3 regions of the Enterobacter kobei genome follow, and region 3 is predicted to be linked to each of the others. Evidence: predicted binding sites of a transcription regulator. Region 3 holds the regulator's gene; each other region holds the start of a gene.
The links. Region 3 encodes PurR, which represses purine synthesis genes. Its sites were predicted from a motif close to CANGCAAACGTTTGCNTG; they were not measured.

Region 1: a site for PurR is predicted at 2,733-2,750, ahead of carA (glutamine-hydrolyzing carbamoyl-phosphate synthase small subunit). Genes of this name have one in related genera too.
Region 2: a site for PurR is predicted at 2,962-2,979, ahead of purL (phosphoribosylformylglycinamidine synthase). Genes of this name have one in related genera too.

Annotation. Positions count from the first base shown of each region.
Region 1 is NZ_CP017181.1:649,319-654,017, reverse strand. It holds gene carB (carbamoyl-phosphate synthase large subunit) at 1-1,347, opposite strand, end outside; gene carA (glutamine-hydrolyzing carbamoyl-phosphate synthase small subunit) at 1,366-2,514, opposite strand; gene dapB (4-hydroxy-tetrahydrodipicolinate reductase) at 2,969-3,790, opposite strand; gene ispH (4-hydroxy-3-methylbut-2-enyl diphosphate reductase) at 3,996-4,699, opposite strand, start outside.
Region 2 is NZ_CP017181.1:3,506,322-3,511,020, reverse strand. It holds gene BFV64_RS16790 (PTS transporter subunit EIIC) at 1-155, shown strand, start outside; gene yfhb (phosphatidylglycerophosphatase C) at 159-794, shown strand; gene tadA (tRNA adenosine(34) deaminase TadA) at 819-1,358, shown strand; gene mltF (membrane-bound lytic murein transglycosylase MltF) at 1,246-2,796, opposite strand; gene purL (phosphoribosylformylglycinamidine synthase) at 3,065-4,699, shown strand, end outside.
Region 3 is NZ_CP017181.1:2,000,444-2,005,142, reverse strand. It holds gene sodB (superoxide dismutase [Fe]) at 1-356, shown strand, start outside; gene BFV64_RS09640 (MFS transporter) at 396-1,562, opposite strand; gene cydH (cytochrome bd-I oxidase subunit CydH) at 1,726-1,815, opposite strand; gene purR (HTH-type transcriptional repressor PurR) at 2,113-3,138, shown strand; gene punR (DNA-binding transcriptional activator PunR) at 3,156-4,067, opposite strand; gene punC (purine nucleoside transporter PunC) at 4,182-4,699, shown strand, end outside.

The DNA of each region.
Region 1 (4,699 bases), 1.4 Mb from region 3:
TACTGACAGGCCAGCACGGAAGGCATCGGCGATGTACCAGATACGCTCTGCACCCGCATCTTTCAGTTCGCGGCGAATTTTGGTCAGTGCTTCCGGGTCTTCCAGGCTAACTTTCGGGTCAAAGCCGGTTGCACCCACTTCCAGGCCGCGCAGCGCTTTCTGCAGGGATTCCTGCTGCGTGCGGCCAATCGCCATCACTTCACCGACAGATTTCATCTGGGTGGTCAGGCGGTCGTTCGCACCGGCGAATTTCTCGAAGTTGAAGCGTGGAATTTTGGTCACAACGTAGTCGATGGACGGTTCGAAGGAGGCTGGCGTGCGGCCACCGGTGATATCGTTCATCAGCTCATCGAGGGTGTAACCCACCGCCAGTTTCGCCGCCACTTTCGCAATCGGGAAGCCGGTCGCTTTGGAGGCCAGCGCGGAGGAACGGGACACGCGCGGGTTCATTTCGATAACAATCAGACGCCCCGTTTTCGGGTTCACCGAGAACTGCACGTTTGAGCCGCCGGTTTCCACACCGATTTCACGCAGCACCGCCATCGAGGCGTTACGCATGATTTGGTACTCTTTGTCGGTCAGCGTCTGGGCTGGCGCAACAGTGATGGAGTCGCCGGTGTGGATACCCATCGCATCGAAGTTTTCGATGGAGCAGACGATGATGCAGTTGTCGTTTTTATCACGCACCACTTCCATCTCGTACTCTTTCCAGCCAATCAGCGATTCATCAATCAGCAGCTCTTTGGTTGGCGAGAGATCCAGACCGCGTTCGCAAATCTCTTCGAACTCTTCGCGGTTGTAGGCGATACCGCCGCCGGTCCCCCCCATGGTGAAGGATGGACGGATGATGCACGGATAGCCCACTTCAGCCGCAACGGCCAGCGCCTCTTCCATATTGTGCGCAATACCGGAACGCGCGGTGTCGAGGCCGATTTTCTTCATCGCCACGTCGAAGCGACGACGGTCTTCTGCTTTATCAATCGCATCGGCGGTCGCGCCAATCATGGTCACGCCGAACTCGGCCAGCACGCCCTGACGCTCCAGCTCGAGCGCACAGTTTAGCGCCGTCTGGCCACCCATGGTTGGCAGCACAGCATCCGGACGCTCTTTCTCAATGATTTTGCGTACCACTTCCCAGTGAATCGGCTCGATGTAGGTTGCATCCGCCATTTCCGGGTCGGTCATGATGGTCGCCGGGTTGGAGTTGACCAGGATAACGCGGTAACCCTCTTCACGCAGGGCTTTACATGCCTGCGCACCGGAGTAGTCAAATTCACAGGCCTGGCCGATAACAATCGGGCCAGCGCCAAGGATCAGGATGCTTTTTATGTCTGTACGTTTTGGCATGGTCTTCTCGGCTCCTGATTATTTAGCGGTCTTACGGTATTGCTCGATAAGTTCGATGAAGTGATCGAACAGCGGCGCGGCGTCGTGCGGGCCCGGGCTGGCTTCCGGGTGGCCCTGGAAGCTGAACGCTGGCTTATCGGTACGATGAATCCCCTGCAGGGTGCCATCGAACAGTGATTTATGCGTCACGCGCAGGTTAGCCGGCATTGACGCTTCATCGACGGCAAAACCGTGGTTCTGCGCGGTGATCATCACCGTGTTGTTATCAATATCTTTCACCGGGTGGTTACCACCGTGGTGGCCGAACTTCATCTTGATGGTGTTCGCACCGCTCGCCAGCGCCAGCAGCTGATGGCCGAGGCAGATGCCGAATACCGGGATGTCGGTTTCCAGGAAGGACTTGATGGCGTCGATAGCGTAGTCGCACGGTGCCGGGTCGCCAGGACCGTTAGAAAGGAAGATGCCATCCGGGTTCATCTTCAGTACGTCTTCGGCAGAGGTTTTCGCCGGAACCACCGTCAGACGGCAGCCGCGGTCAACCAGCATGCGAAGGATGTTGCGCTTGGCGCCGAAATCATAGGCCACCACGTGGAACGGCAGCTCGCTCTCTTTTTTCGCTTCCGGCAGGTCGCCTTCCAGCGTCCAGCTACCCTGCGTCCAGCTATAGGCTTCAGCGGTAGTCACTTCTTTCGCCAGGTCCATGCCGTTCAGACCCGGGAAGGCTTTCGCTTTTTCCAGCGCCAGCGTGGCATCGAGGTTATCACCCGCGATGATGCAGCCGTTCTGTGCACCCTTCTCGCGCAGCAGACGCGTTAACTTACGGGTATCGATATCAGCAATCGCCACGATGTTATGGCGCTTCAGGTAAGACGAGAGATCTTCAGTGCTGCGGAAGTTGCTGGCAATCAGCGGCAGGTCGCGGATGACCAGGCCTTGCGCATGTACCTGAGAAGATTCTTCGTCAGCCGCATTGGTGCCGACATTGCCGATATGAGGATAAGTAAGAGTAACGATTTGGCGAGAATAGGAAGGATCAGTGAGGATTTCTTGATAACCGGTCATTGAAGTATTGAAAACGACTTCCCCAACCGCCGAACCCGTTGCCCCTATGGCCCGACCGATAAACTGGGTTCCGTCTTCCAGAACCAATAGCGCTGACTTAATCAAAACACCCTCCAGAGAATATTCACTCACTTTATTTGCATATTAATTCATAACCATGTCATGAATCAATGCAAATGTGTTGCCAGCGGATTTTTGGCAAACGGCGGCATTCTGGAGACTGGGAGGCTAAAAGTCAACTTAAAACGGATATTTTGTTTATCCTTTTGCAAGCCTGGCGAGAGTAAAGCCACTTAAGCGACAAAAAGATCAGGTAAATCACTGTAGAAAACGCTTGCGTGCAAGGTTTAATGAAAAATTATTCGGCGAGGCAGTAAAAAGTGGACCAAATGGTCAAAATTTACATTTCAGTAACGAAAACAAGAGATAAAAACGCTTGTTTTTAAGCTTTAGAGCAAAAATTAAAGAAAATGAGGCAAAATAAAAGGGCAATAAAATATTGCCCTATGCAATCAATATATTACGACTGCAATAACCACATCACGATGGGTAATAATGCTTACAGATTGTTGAGATCAAGCACATCTCGCATATCAAAAAGGCCGCTCTTCTTGCCTTTCAGCCACAAAGCGGAACGCACTGCACCATTGGCAAACGTCATTCGGCTGGAAGCTTTATGCGTAATTTCGACGCGTTCGCCAATATCGGCGAACATCGCCGTATGTTCGCCGACTATGTCACCCGCACGGACGGTAGCAAAACCAATCGTGCCCGGTACGCGTTCGCCGGTATGACCTTCGCGGGTATAGACCGCGCAGTCTTTTAAATCTTTATCAAGTGCATGAGCAATCGCTTCGCCCATCGCCAGCGCCGTGCCTGACGGCGCATCAACTTTGTAGCGGTGGTGCGCTTCAACAATCTCAATGTCGGTGTAGTTGCCCATCACCTTCGCCGCCTTCTCCAGTAGCTTCAGCATGACGTTAACGCCCACGCTAAAGTTTGCCGCGAAGACAATCGCAATTTCTTTCGATGCATCCTGGATGGCCTGCTTACCTGCGTCGTCAAAACCGGTGGTGCCGATCACCATCCCCTTACCGTGCTGCCGGCAAAACGCCAGATGCGTCAGCGTCCCTTCCGGGCGGGTAAAATCGATAAATACATCGAAGTCATCCTTAACCGCTTCCAGGCTGCTATGTACGGTGACGCCGGTCTTTCCTGCGCCCGCCAGTTCACCTGCATCGGCTCCCAACAGTGATGACCCTTCACGCTCCAGCGCCGCGCCCAGTGCCACGCCATCCATCTGAATTGCCGCCTGAATCAGCTGACGGCCCATACGTCCACCCGCGCCCGCAATGGCGACACGGATCTGTGCATCATGCATAGTTATTCTCTTACGTAAAAATGATGTAAATCGTTTTCAGATTAACCAGCCTTCGCAAAGGCTGCCAACTGAAAACACCGATAATTAGAATTTAACGTGAAACAGACTTAAATATCAGTAAAAGACATGATTTTGTCGTCACGATAAAGTACGGGGCAAAAAAAAGGCCAGCACATGAGATGCTGGCCTTTCATCAGATAAGGGGTTATTCCACTTCGCGCGCATCGATACGCAGTTCTTTCGGGACCTCGAAAACAATGTTCTCTTCGCGTCCTTCGAGCGGAACCGCTTCGCCGCCGCCGAGTTCCTGCAGGCGGACAATGACGTTCTGCACCAGAATATCCGGCGCGGAAGCGCCTGCGGTCACGCCGACGCAGGCCGCATTTTTCACCCACGCTTCCTGAATATCCGTCGCGTCGTCGATCAGAAATGCCGCTTTACCCATACGCTGTGCCAGTTCGGCCAGACGGTTAGAGTTAGAGGAGTTTTTCGAGCCGACCACCAGCACCACATCCGCCTGTTCAGCCAGCGCGCGCACCGCTTCCTGACGGTTGGTGGTGGCGTAGCAGATATCGTCTTTACGCGGCCCGACGATCTTCGGGAAGCGCTGGCGCAGTGCGTCAATCACATCAGAGGTATCGTCAACGGAGAGCGTCGTCTGGGTCATAAACGACAGACGGGCTTCGTTTTTGACGTTCAGCGTCAGGACATCTTCAGGCGACTCCACCAGATACATGCCCCCTTCCGGGTTACTGTACTGGCCCATCGTGCCTTCGACTTCCGGATGACCCGCGTGGCCAATCAGAATCGACTCTTCACCACGACGGCTGGCGCGCGCCACTTCCATATGCACTTTCGTCACCAGCGGACAGGTGGCATCAAAGACCGTCAGATCGCGGCTTTTCGCTT
Region 2 (4,699 bases), 1.5 Mb from region 3:
TTGCTACCGTCATTACGTTTGGTCTCTCCGGTTTGCCGCTGGCGTTAACTATCGTGACCGGAAAAGTGATGCTCTATCTGTTAGGCTATTCTGTAGCGGTGATCGCCGGGTTCCTGTTTACCTGGCTGTTAGGATTCAACGACCCAGAGGAGTAAGGTTTGGCAAATCACGAGCGTCGCGTTGTCTTTTTCGATCTGGATGGAACGCTGCATCAGCAGGATATGTTTGGTTCGTTTATGCGCTACCTGCTGCGGCGCCAGCCTCTGAATGCGCTGCTCGTCTTACCGCTGTTACCGGCGATCGGCATCGTGCTGCTGGTGAAAGGCCGGGCGGCGCGCTGGCCGATGAGCCTGCTGCTCTGGGGATGTACGTTTGGCCACAGCGAAGCGCGGCTCAAACAGCTCGAAAAGGAGTTTGCGCACTGGTTTCGCGGTCATGTCGCCGCGTTCCCGGTTGTACAGGCGCGCCTCACCAGTTACCTCGACGCCAACGATGCCGACATCTGGTTGATCACGGGCTCCCCGCAGACGCTGGTTGAACAGGTTTATTTTGATACGCCCTGGCTGCCGCGCGTGAATCTTATCGCCACACAAATTGCCCGTGGTTACGGCGGCTGGGTACTGAGTATGCGCTGCCTGGGGCATGAAAAAGTGGTGCAGCTGGAGAAACGCATCGGCACGCCGCTGCGTCTCTACAGCGGCTACAGCGACAGCAAACAGGACAACCCGCTGCTCTATTTTTGCCAGCATCGCTGGCGCGTCACGCCCGCAGGCGAACTTCAGCAACTCGAATAGTCTTATCTATAGCGGGTGTGTATAATGCCGCCCGCTTTTAGACTGGAGTATCAACCGTTGTGCAACCCTGAACGCGATCATGAATACTGGATGCGCCATGCGCTTACGCTTGCCCAGCGCGCCTGGGACGAGGGAGAAGTGCCCGTGGGTGCCGTGCTTGTCCACAATAACCAGGTGATAGGGGAAGGGTGGAACCGCCCGATTGGCCGTCACGATCCGACTGCGCACGCTGAAATAATGGCCCTTCGTCAGGGCGGAATGGTGCTGCAAAACTATCGTCTGCTTGATACCACGCTGTATGTCACGCTTGAGCCGTGCGTGATGTGTTCCGGCGCGATGGTGCACAGCCGGATTGGTACGCTGGTCTTTGGTGCGCGGGATGAAAAAACCGGTGCGGCCGGTTCTCTGCTGGACGTGCTGGGTCATCCAGGGATGAATCACCAGGTGAAAACTATCGGTGGGGTACTTGCACCAGCGTGTTCGGCGCTATTAAGCGATTTCTTTCGAATGCGCCGTCAGCAGAAAAAGCAACAAAAGGCAGAATTGAAGTTGTCGGACGATTAAGCTCGTCCGGCGCCACAACCGGATAACTCTCAGCCAGCTGTCTTGCCTCTGTCGCCTCTTTTTCTTTCTCGAGCAGATAGCCGACCAGGCTAATCTGATACTTACGGATATTTTCCACGTAGGCGTAGGCTTCATGTCCGCGCGCGTAGCCGTAAGTCAGCTTGTTATACCACGGCTTCTGGCTTAGCAGCGGTAGACGTTGCTTTACGTCTGACCAGCTGTCCGGGTTACCTTTCGTTTTCGCGGTCAGCGCCCGCGCGTCAAGCATATGCGCGTAGCCCATATTGTAGGCTGCCAGCGCAAACCAGATCCGTTCCTCTTCCGGCACCGTTTCCGGCACTTTGGCCATCATATCCTGAAGATAGCGAGCCCCGCCGCTGATGCTCTGTTCCGCATCGGTACGGTCATTCACGCCCAGGCTCAGCGCGGTATTTTTGGTTAACATCATTAAGCCACGCACGCCGGTCGGGGAGGTGGCCTGGGTGTCCCAGTGGGACTCCTGATACGAAATAGCCGCCAGCAGTTTCCAGTCAATCTCCTGGGCGTATTTTTCGAATAATGGCTGCAGGTCTGGCAGGACGCTATCTACCGCGCGCAGGAAGCTGCGGGTGTCAACATAGTCAAAGTCATCACCGTGGCCGAGATATTTTTCCTCCAGCCGCGCCAGCGTGCCGTCTTCATTGATGGTGTTATAGAAATCGAGCATGGCCGCAGAAAGAGTCTGATCGTCATCGAGCTGACTAAACCAGGTCACCGGCTGCTCGTCGGTAACGTCGAGCGCTACGGCAATTTCAGGATGCACGCGCTGGAACAGACTGATCGCAACCGAATCGGCAATGGTGTAGGGCAGTTTCTGATCTTTTACCTGCTCCAGCAGCTCCGTTGTGCCCAGTTTCGGATCAACCTTCCAGCTCAGGTCGGGGTATTTCTTCTCTTTCAGCTCACGCAGATCCTCAATCACCACATGGCCGGGCGCAATGGTCAGCTGTTGATCGTTAATGGAGGCCAGCGTGCGTGGCCGCAGACTCCCGACGCGATAGACCAGCTGTTGCGAAACGGAGTAATAGGTCGGGCCCGGTTGATAGTTTTTGCTACGCTCACTGTTATAGACCAGACCGGCTGCCAGTATGTCGGCATCGTTGTTATCAAGGTCGTCGAACAGCTGGTTGATATTCTGGCGAACGGTAATTTTAAGCTTCACGCCAAGATAATCGGCGAACTGCTGCGCCAGTTCATAATCAAGGCCAATAATTTTGCCGTTAATGTCGCTGTAAATCAGCGGAGAGTTGAGCGTACTGACGCGCAGCTCCCCCCGCTCCTGAATGGCGGCGATACGGTTTTCGGCTTTACCGAACCAGGGGATGGAAGGCCAGAGGGCCACTGCCAGCAGCAACGTAACAATGCCGATGAGCAGATAATTAATCTTTAATTTTTTCAATTAGTTAATTCTCTGCGACGCCGGTTGCCTCAGTATGCTGTAGCCATGTTTGATAATCAGGTTTGCCATTGAATGAGCGGCATTTTGCGTAAACTTGCGCCACTTGGCAACCAATTAGAGAGACAGGTCACATCTATTGCTAAATGTCTCCGCCAATTTTATTTCCACGCAAACGGTTTCGTCGGCGCTCAGGATTCTCTATAATGACGCCCGTTTTCCCCCCTTGCGCACACTGAAAGCGCCCCGGCGCTTCGAAGACGAGAGACTTATGATGGAAATTCTGCGTGGTTCGCCTGCACTGTCTGCCTTCCGTATTAATAAACTGCTGGCACGTTTTCAGGCGGCCGACCTTCCGGTAAGCAATATTTACGCTGAGTATGTCCATTTTGCTGACCTGAATGCCCCCCTGAATGCAGAGGAGCGCGTACAGCTGGAACGCCTGCTCAAGTATGGCCCAAATCTGAGTAGCCATACGCCAACCGGCAAACTGATCCTTGCGACGCCGCGTCCGGGCACCATCTCCCCCTGGTCTTCTAAAGCCACCGACATTGCCCACAACTGCGGCCTGAGCCAGATTAACCGTCTGGAGCGCGGCGTGGCCTACTACGTTGACGCCTCGACCCTGAGCGACGCGCAGTGGCAGGCGGTTGCCGCCGAGCTGCATGACCGCATGATGGAAAGCGTGTTTGCTTCTCTTGATGACGCACAGAAGCTCTTCTCCCACCATCAGCCTGCGCCGGTACAAAGCGTAGACCTGCTGGGGCAGGGCCGTCAGGCGCTGATTGACGCTAACCTGCGTCTCGGCCTGGCGCTGGCAGAAGACGAAATCGACTACCTGCAGGATGCGTTTGTTAAGCTGAACCGCAACCCGAACGACATCGAGCTCTACATGTTCGCGCAGGCCAACTCCGAGCACTGCCGCCATAAAATTTTCAACGCCGACTGGATTATTGACGGCGAACAGCAGCCTAAATCGCTGTTCAAAATGATCAAAAACACCATGGAGCAAACCCCCGACCACGTGCTGTCTGCCTATAAAGACAATGCCGCGGTGATGGAAGGCTCCGAGGTTGGGCGCTATTTTGCCGACCACGCTACCGGTCGTTACGACTTCCATCAGGAGCCTGCGCATATCCTGATGAAAGTGGAAACCCACAACCACCCGACGGCAATTTCCCCGTGGCCGGGTGCGGCCACCGGTTCAGGCGGTGAAATCCGTGATGAAGGTGCAACGGGACGTGGTGCGAAACCAAAAGCGGGCCTGGTTGGTTTCTCCGTCTCCAACCTGCGCATCCCGGGCTTTGAGCAGCCATGGGAAGAGGATTTCGGCAAGCCAGAGCGCATTGTGACCGCGCTGGATATCATGACCGACGGTCCACTGGGCGGCGCGGCATTCAACAACGAATTTGGCCGTCCGGCACTGAACGGCTACTTCCGTACCTATGAAGAGAAAGTGGACAGTCATAACGGCGAAGAGCTGCGTGGCTATCACAAACCGATCATGCTGGCGGGTGGGATCGGCAATATCCGTGCCGATCACGTCCAGAAAGGCGAGATCGTGGTTGGCGCGAAGCTGATCGTGCTGGGCGGCCCGGCGATGAACATCGGCCTGGGCGGCGGCGCGGCATCCTCCATGACCTCCGGTCAGTCAGATGCGGATCTCGACTTTGCTTCCGTTCAGCGCGACAACCCGGAAATGGAGCGTCGCTGCCAGGAAGTCATCGACCGCTGCTGGCAGCTGGGCGACGCGAACCCGATTCTCTTTATCCATGACGTGGGCGCGGGCGGTCTGTCTAACGCCATGCCGGAGCTGGTGAGCGATGGCGGACGCGGTGGCCGCTTCAACCTGCGCGATATCCTGAGCGATGAGCCAGGCATGAGCCCGCTGGAAATCTGGTGTAAC
Region 3 (4,699 bases):
TCTACTGGCACTGCCTGGCACCCAATGCCGGTGGTGAACCTGCCGGTGAACTGGCTTCCGCGATTAACGCCGCCTTTGGCAGCTTCGCCGATTTCAAAGCGAAGTTTACGGATGCCGCCATCAAGAACTTCGGCTCTGGCTGGACGTGGCTGGTAAAAGAAGCGGATGGCAAACTGGCAATCGTGTCCACCTCTAATGCAGGCACCCCGCTGACCACCAGCGCTACGCCGCTGATGACCGTGGACGTGTGGGAGCACGCTTACTACATTGATTACCGTAACGCGCGCCCGAACTACCTGGAGCACTTCTGGGCACTGGTCAACTGGGACTTCGTCGCGAAGAACTTCGCCGCGTAAGAGAGACGCAGAAGGGGTCCCCCTTCTGCGTTATTTTTATTATTCCGCCGTGCAAACGGCTTCTGGCTGTTTTCGGCCGGACATCATCACCAGCAGCAGGCCGAGAGCGGCAATAATCGCCCCCATCACCGGCACAAAGCTGTATCCCAGACCGCCAGAAATGACGGCGCCGCCCGCCGCAGCACCCAGGGCGTTCCCCAGGTTAAACGCACCGATATTCACCGAAGAAGAGAGTCCCGGCGCCTCGTGGGCGACACGCATCACGCGCATCTGCAGCGGCGGCACCACGGCGAAGGTGGCTGCGCCCCAGACAACCATCGCGATGGCCGCGCCAAACTCGTTACGCGCCAGCCACGGAATCGCGATCATGATGGCAATCAGCAAGGTTAAAAAGCCTTTCAACGTTCCGGCCACTGAACGGTCAGCAAATTTCCCGCCAAGGTAGTTACCCATTGAGAACCCTACGCCAATCAATACCAGCATCGCGGTAATAAAGATCGGGGTTGCATGGGTGATATCGTGCAGCACCGGTGAAATGTAGGTATAGAGCGTAAACATCGCCCCGGCCCCCAGCACGGTGGTCAGCAGTGCAGAAAGCACCTGCGGGCGCACCAGTACCGACAGCTCTTTGCGCACGTCCGGACGTTCACCCGCGCTGCCTTTCGGCAGGGAGAAGAACAAGGCCACCATCGCCACCACGCCCAGCCCGGCGGTTGCCAGGAATGACATACGCCAGCCGATCGCTTCACCCAGCCAGGTCGCAGCCGGTACGCCGCCAATGTTGGCAATCGTCAGCCCCATAAACATGGTCGCCACGGCGCTTGCCTGCTTATGTTTCGGCACCACGCTTGCGGCCACGACCGAGCCCAGCCCAAAGAACGCGCCATGGTTCAGGCTGGTCAAAATGCGCGACAGCATCAGGGTGGTGTAGTCAGGTGAAATGGCAGAGAGCACGTTGCCCAGGGTGAAAATCGCCATCAGGAAAATCAGCGCATTACGGCGCGCGCGGTGTGAAAGCAGTAGCGTCATCAGCGGCGCCCCCACCATCACGCCGATGGCATAAGCGCTGATTAACATCCCGGCCGCAGGGATCGAGACATCCACGCCCCGGGCGATAACAGGCAGTAACCCCATCGGGGAGAATTCGGTGGTGCCAATCCCAAAAGCGCCAATCGCCAGGGCAAGCAGGGGAAAATTGATTTTCATGCGTCAACTCCGGATGCCGTGTCATGTCGTGACACAGAACAAAGAAGCGGAAAGCATGACATCAATCACAAAAAATGAGAAGTTAACAAAATGGCAAAAGATTTTTGCCTGAGAAGTAACAATCCGGTAAACCGGGAGGGAGAAGATTCTCCCTCCGCGTAAATCAGTGCAGCACAGCCGTCAGGCCAGCCGCCACAATCAGCGCCAGCACAACGATGGTGGTGAACAGCGAAAACTTCAGATCGGAACTCATCAATTTTTCTCCTTTTAATCCCCCCACGAAAAGTGAGCTTGCTCATTTTTGCACAGTTTACGTCAAAAATCTTCCCGGATTTAAGCTGATAACCACTTTACCTCTTCCCCTTTTCATCAAGATAGGACAAAATTCCACGCTAAATTTATTAGCGTACCGGCCATTGACCCCCTCCTGACGTCCCGTGTCGTTTTCCTGGCGTACCGCAATCTAAAATTGCGTGATAAGGGTGAGAGAAGGCAAACGTTTACCTTCAAGTATTTCAGGAGTTTAGGATATGGTCTGGAGTGACATTTAATGGCAACAATTAAAGACGTAGCAAAACGCGCAAACGTTTCCACTACAACCGTATCACATGTAATTAACAAAACCCGCTTTGTGGCGGAAGAGACGCGCAACGCCGTCTGGGCAGCAATCAAAGAGCTGCACTACTCGCCAAGTGCGGTTGCGCGCAGCCTCAAGGTGAATCACACCAAATCGATTGGTCTGCTGGCGACCAGCAGCGAAGCGGCCTATTTTGCTGAGATCATTGAGGCGGTAGAGAAAAACTGCTTCCAGAAAGGCTATACCCTGATTCTGGGCAACGCGTGGAACAGCATTGAAAAACAGCGAGCCTATCTCTCCATGATGGCGCAGAAGCGCGTGGATGGCCTGCTGGTGATGTGTTCCGAGTACCCGGAATCCGTACTGTCGATGCTTGAAGAGTATCGCCATATCCCGATGGTGGTGATGGACTGGGGTGAAGCCCGTGCGGATTTCACGGATTCCGTTATCGACAACGCCTTTGAAGGCGGCTATATGGCGGGCCGTTATTTGATCGAACGCGGTCATCGTGAGATTGGCGTGATCCCGGGTCCGCTTGAGCGTAACACCGGCGCAGGTCGTCTGGCTGGCTTTATGAAAGCGATGGAAGAAGCACTGATCACCGTGCCAGAAAACTGGATCGTACAGGGTGACTTTGAGCCGGAATCAGGCTACCGCGCGATGCAGCAGATTGTCTCCCAGCAACATCGTCCTACCGCCGTTTTCTGCGGGGGCGACATCATGGCGATGGGCGCGCTCTGTGCGGCCGATGAGCTGGGTCTGCGCGTCCCGCAGGACATTTCCGTGATCGGCTATGACAACGTGCGCAACGCGCGCTTCTTTACCCCTGCGCTGACCACCATTCACCAGCCGAAAGATTCGCTGGGTGAAACGGCCTTCAACATGCTGCTCGACAGGATCGTCAACAAACGTGAAGAGTCGCAGTCCATTGAAGTCCACCCGCGCCTCATCGAACGCCGTTCCGTTGCGGATGGTCCGTTCCGCGACTACCGTCGTTAATCGCTTTACGGAGCCAGTCACACTGGCTCCCGTAACCATTCCCGGTTAAGCGTTTCGCTGTCCCCCAGATAATCCAGCAGCCAGGCCATAGCAGGTGAAACATCATTTTGTTGCCAGGTCAGACAGCAAGCCGCATCCGGGAACGGATTCTCCAGCGTCAGTTCAACCCACTCGCCGGTGTCGATTCGCGGGCGCGCAAAATGAACGGGCACCATCGCGACGCACAGCCCTGCACTGAGGCAGGTCGCCGACGATTCCCAGTCCGGGGCGACCACGCGACGCTGGTTATCCAGCAGCCAGGTGATACGCTTGGGCAGCGAGCGGGAGGTGTCCTCCAGCACCAGCGACGGCCAGTTACGCAGGGTATCGTCGCTTAACGGCCCCTCCATGGCCGCCAGGGGATGATCGCGTGCCACTACGCATTTCCAGCTCAGCATCCCCATATCGCGAAAGGCATAGCGTCCCCCAACCGGAATCGCCTGCGTCGCCCCAATCGCCATTTCTACCCTGCCGTCCGACAGCGCGTCCCACACGCCGTTGAACACTTCCTGCGAAACACGCAACTCAACGTCAGAAAAATGACGATAGAAATCGACGATCATTTGCCGGGTGCGTTCCGGCTTCACGATATTATCGACCGCGATGGAAAGATGCCCCCGCCAGCCGTTAGCGATCTGCTGACACTGTTCGCGGGTGATCTGCATTTTTTTGATAACAGAACGCCCTTCTTTCAAAAACCACGCCCCGGCAGGCGTTAATTCCACATCACGATGTCGCCGTTCGAACAGCGGAACGGCCAGCCACTCTTCTAGCTGACGCACCGTATAGCTGATTGCCGACGGGACGCGGTGCAGTTCCTGCGCTGCTCCGCTAAAGCTGCCGTTACGCGCGACAGCATCGACCACTTCAAGAGAATAATCTGACCACATTTTCTGCCTGCAAAAAATTTGAATGCACCCGCCAAATATTAGCGTTTCACAAGCCGCTTTGCACTCCCTACACTCTGCGCCAATGTACACCTGCCTCCTCAGGAGAAGAAAATAATGCAACCCAGGAAAGGTTTTTTAGTCTGGCTCGGCGGCTTAAGCGTGCTGGGCTTTTTAGCCACCGATATGTACCTGCCGGCTTTCGCCGCCATGCAGGAAGATCTGCAAACCCCTGCCGCCGCGATCAGCGCCAGCCTGAGTTTGTTCCTCGCCGGTTTTGCCTTCGCGCAGCTGCTCTGGGGACCGCTCTCGGATCGCTTTGGCCGCAAGCCGGTACTGTTGCTGGGTCTGGCCATTTTTGCCGTGGGCTGTCTGGGGATGCTATGGGTTCGCGACGCCACCTGGCTGCTGGTACTGCGGTTTATTCAGGCAGTCGGCGTCTGCGCCGCAGCCGTCACCTGGCAGGCGCTGGTCACCGACTACTATCCGGCGAACCGTACAAACCGAATTTTCGCGACCATTATGCCGCTGGTGGGGCTTTCCCCTGCCCTCGCCCCGCTGCTGGGTAGCTGGATCCTCGCGCATTTCGACTGGCAGGCCATCTTTGCCACGCTGTTTGCCATCACGCTGGTACT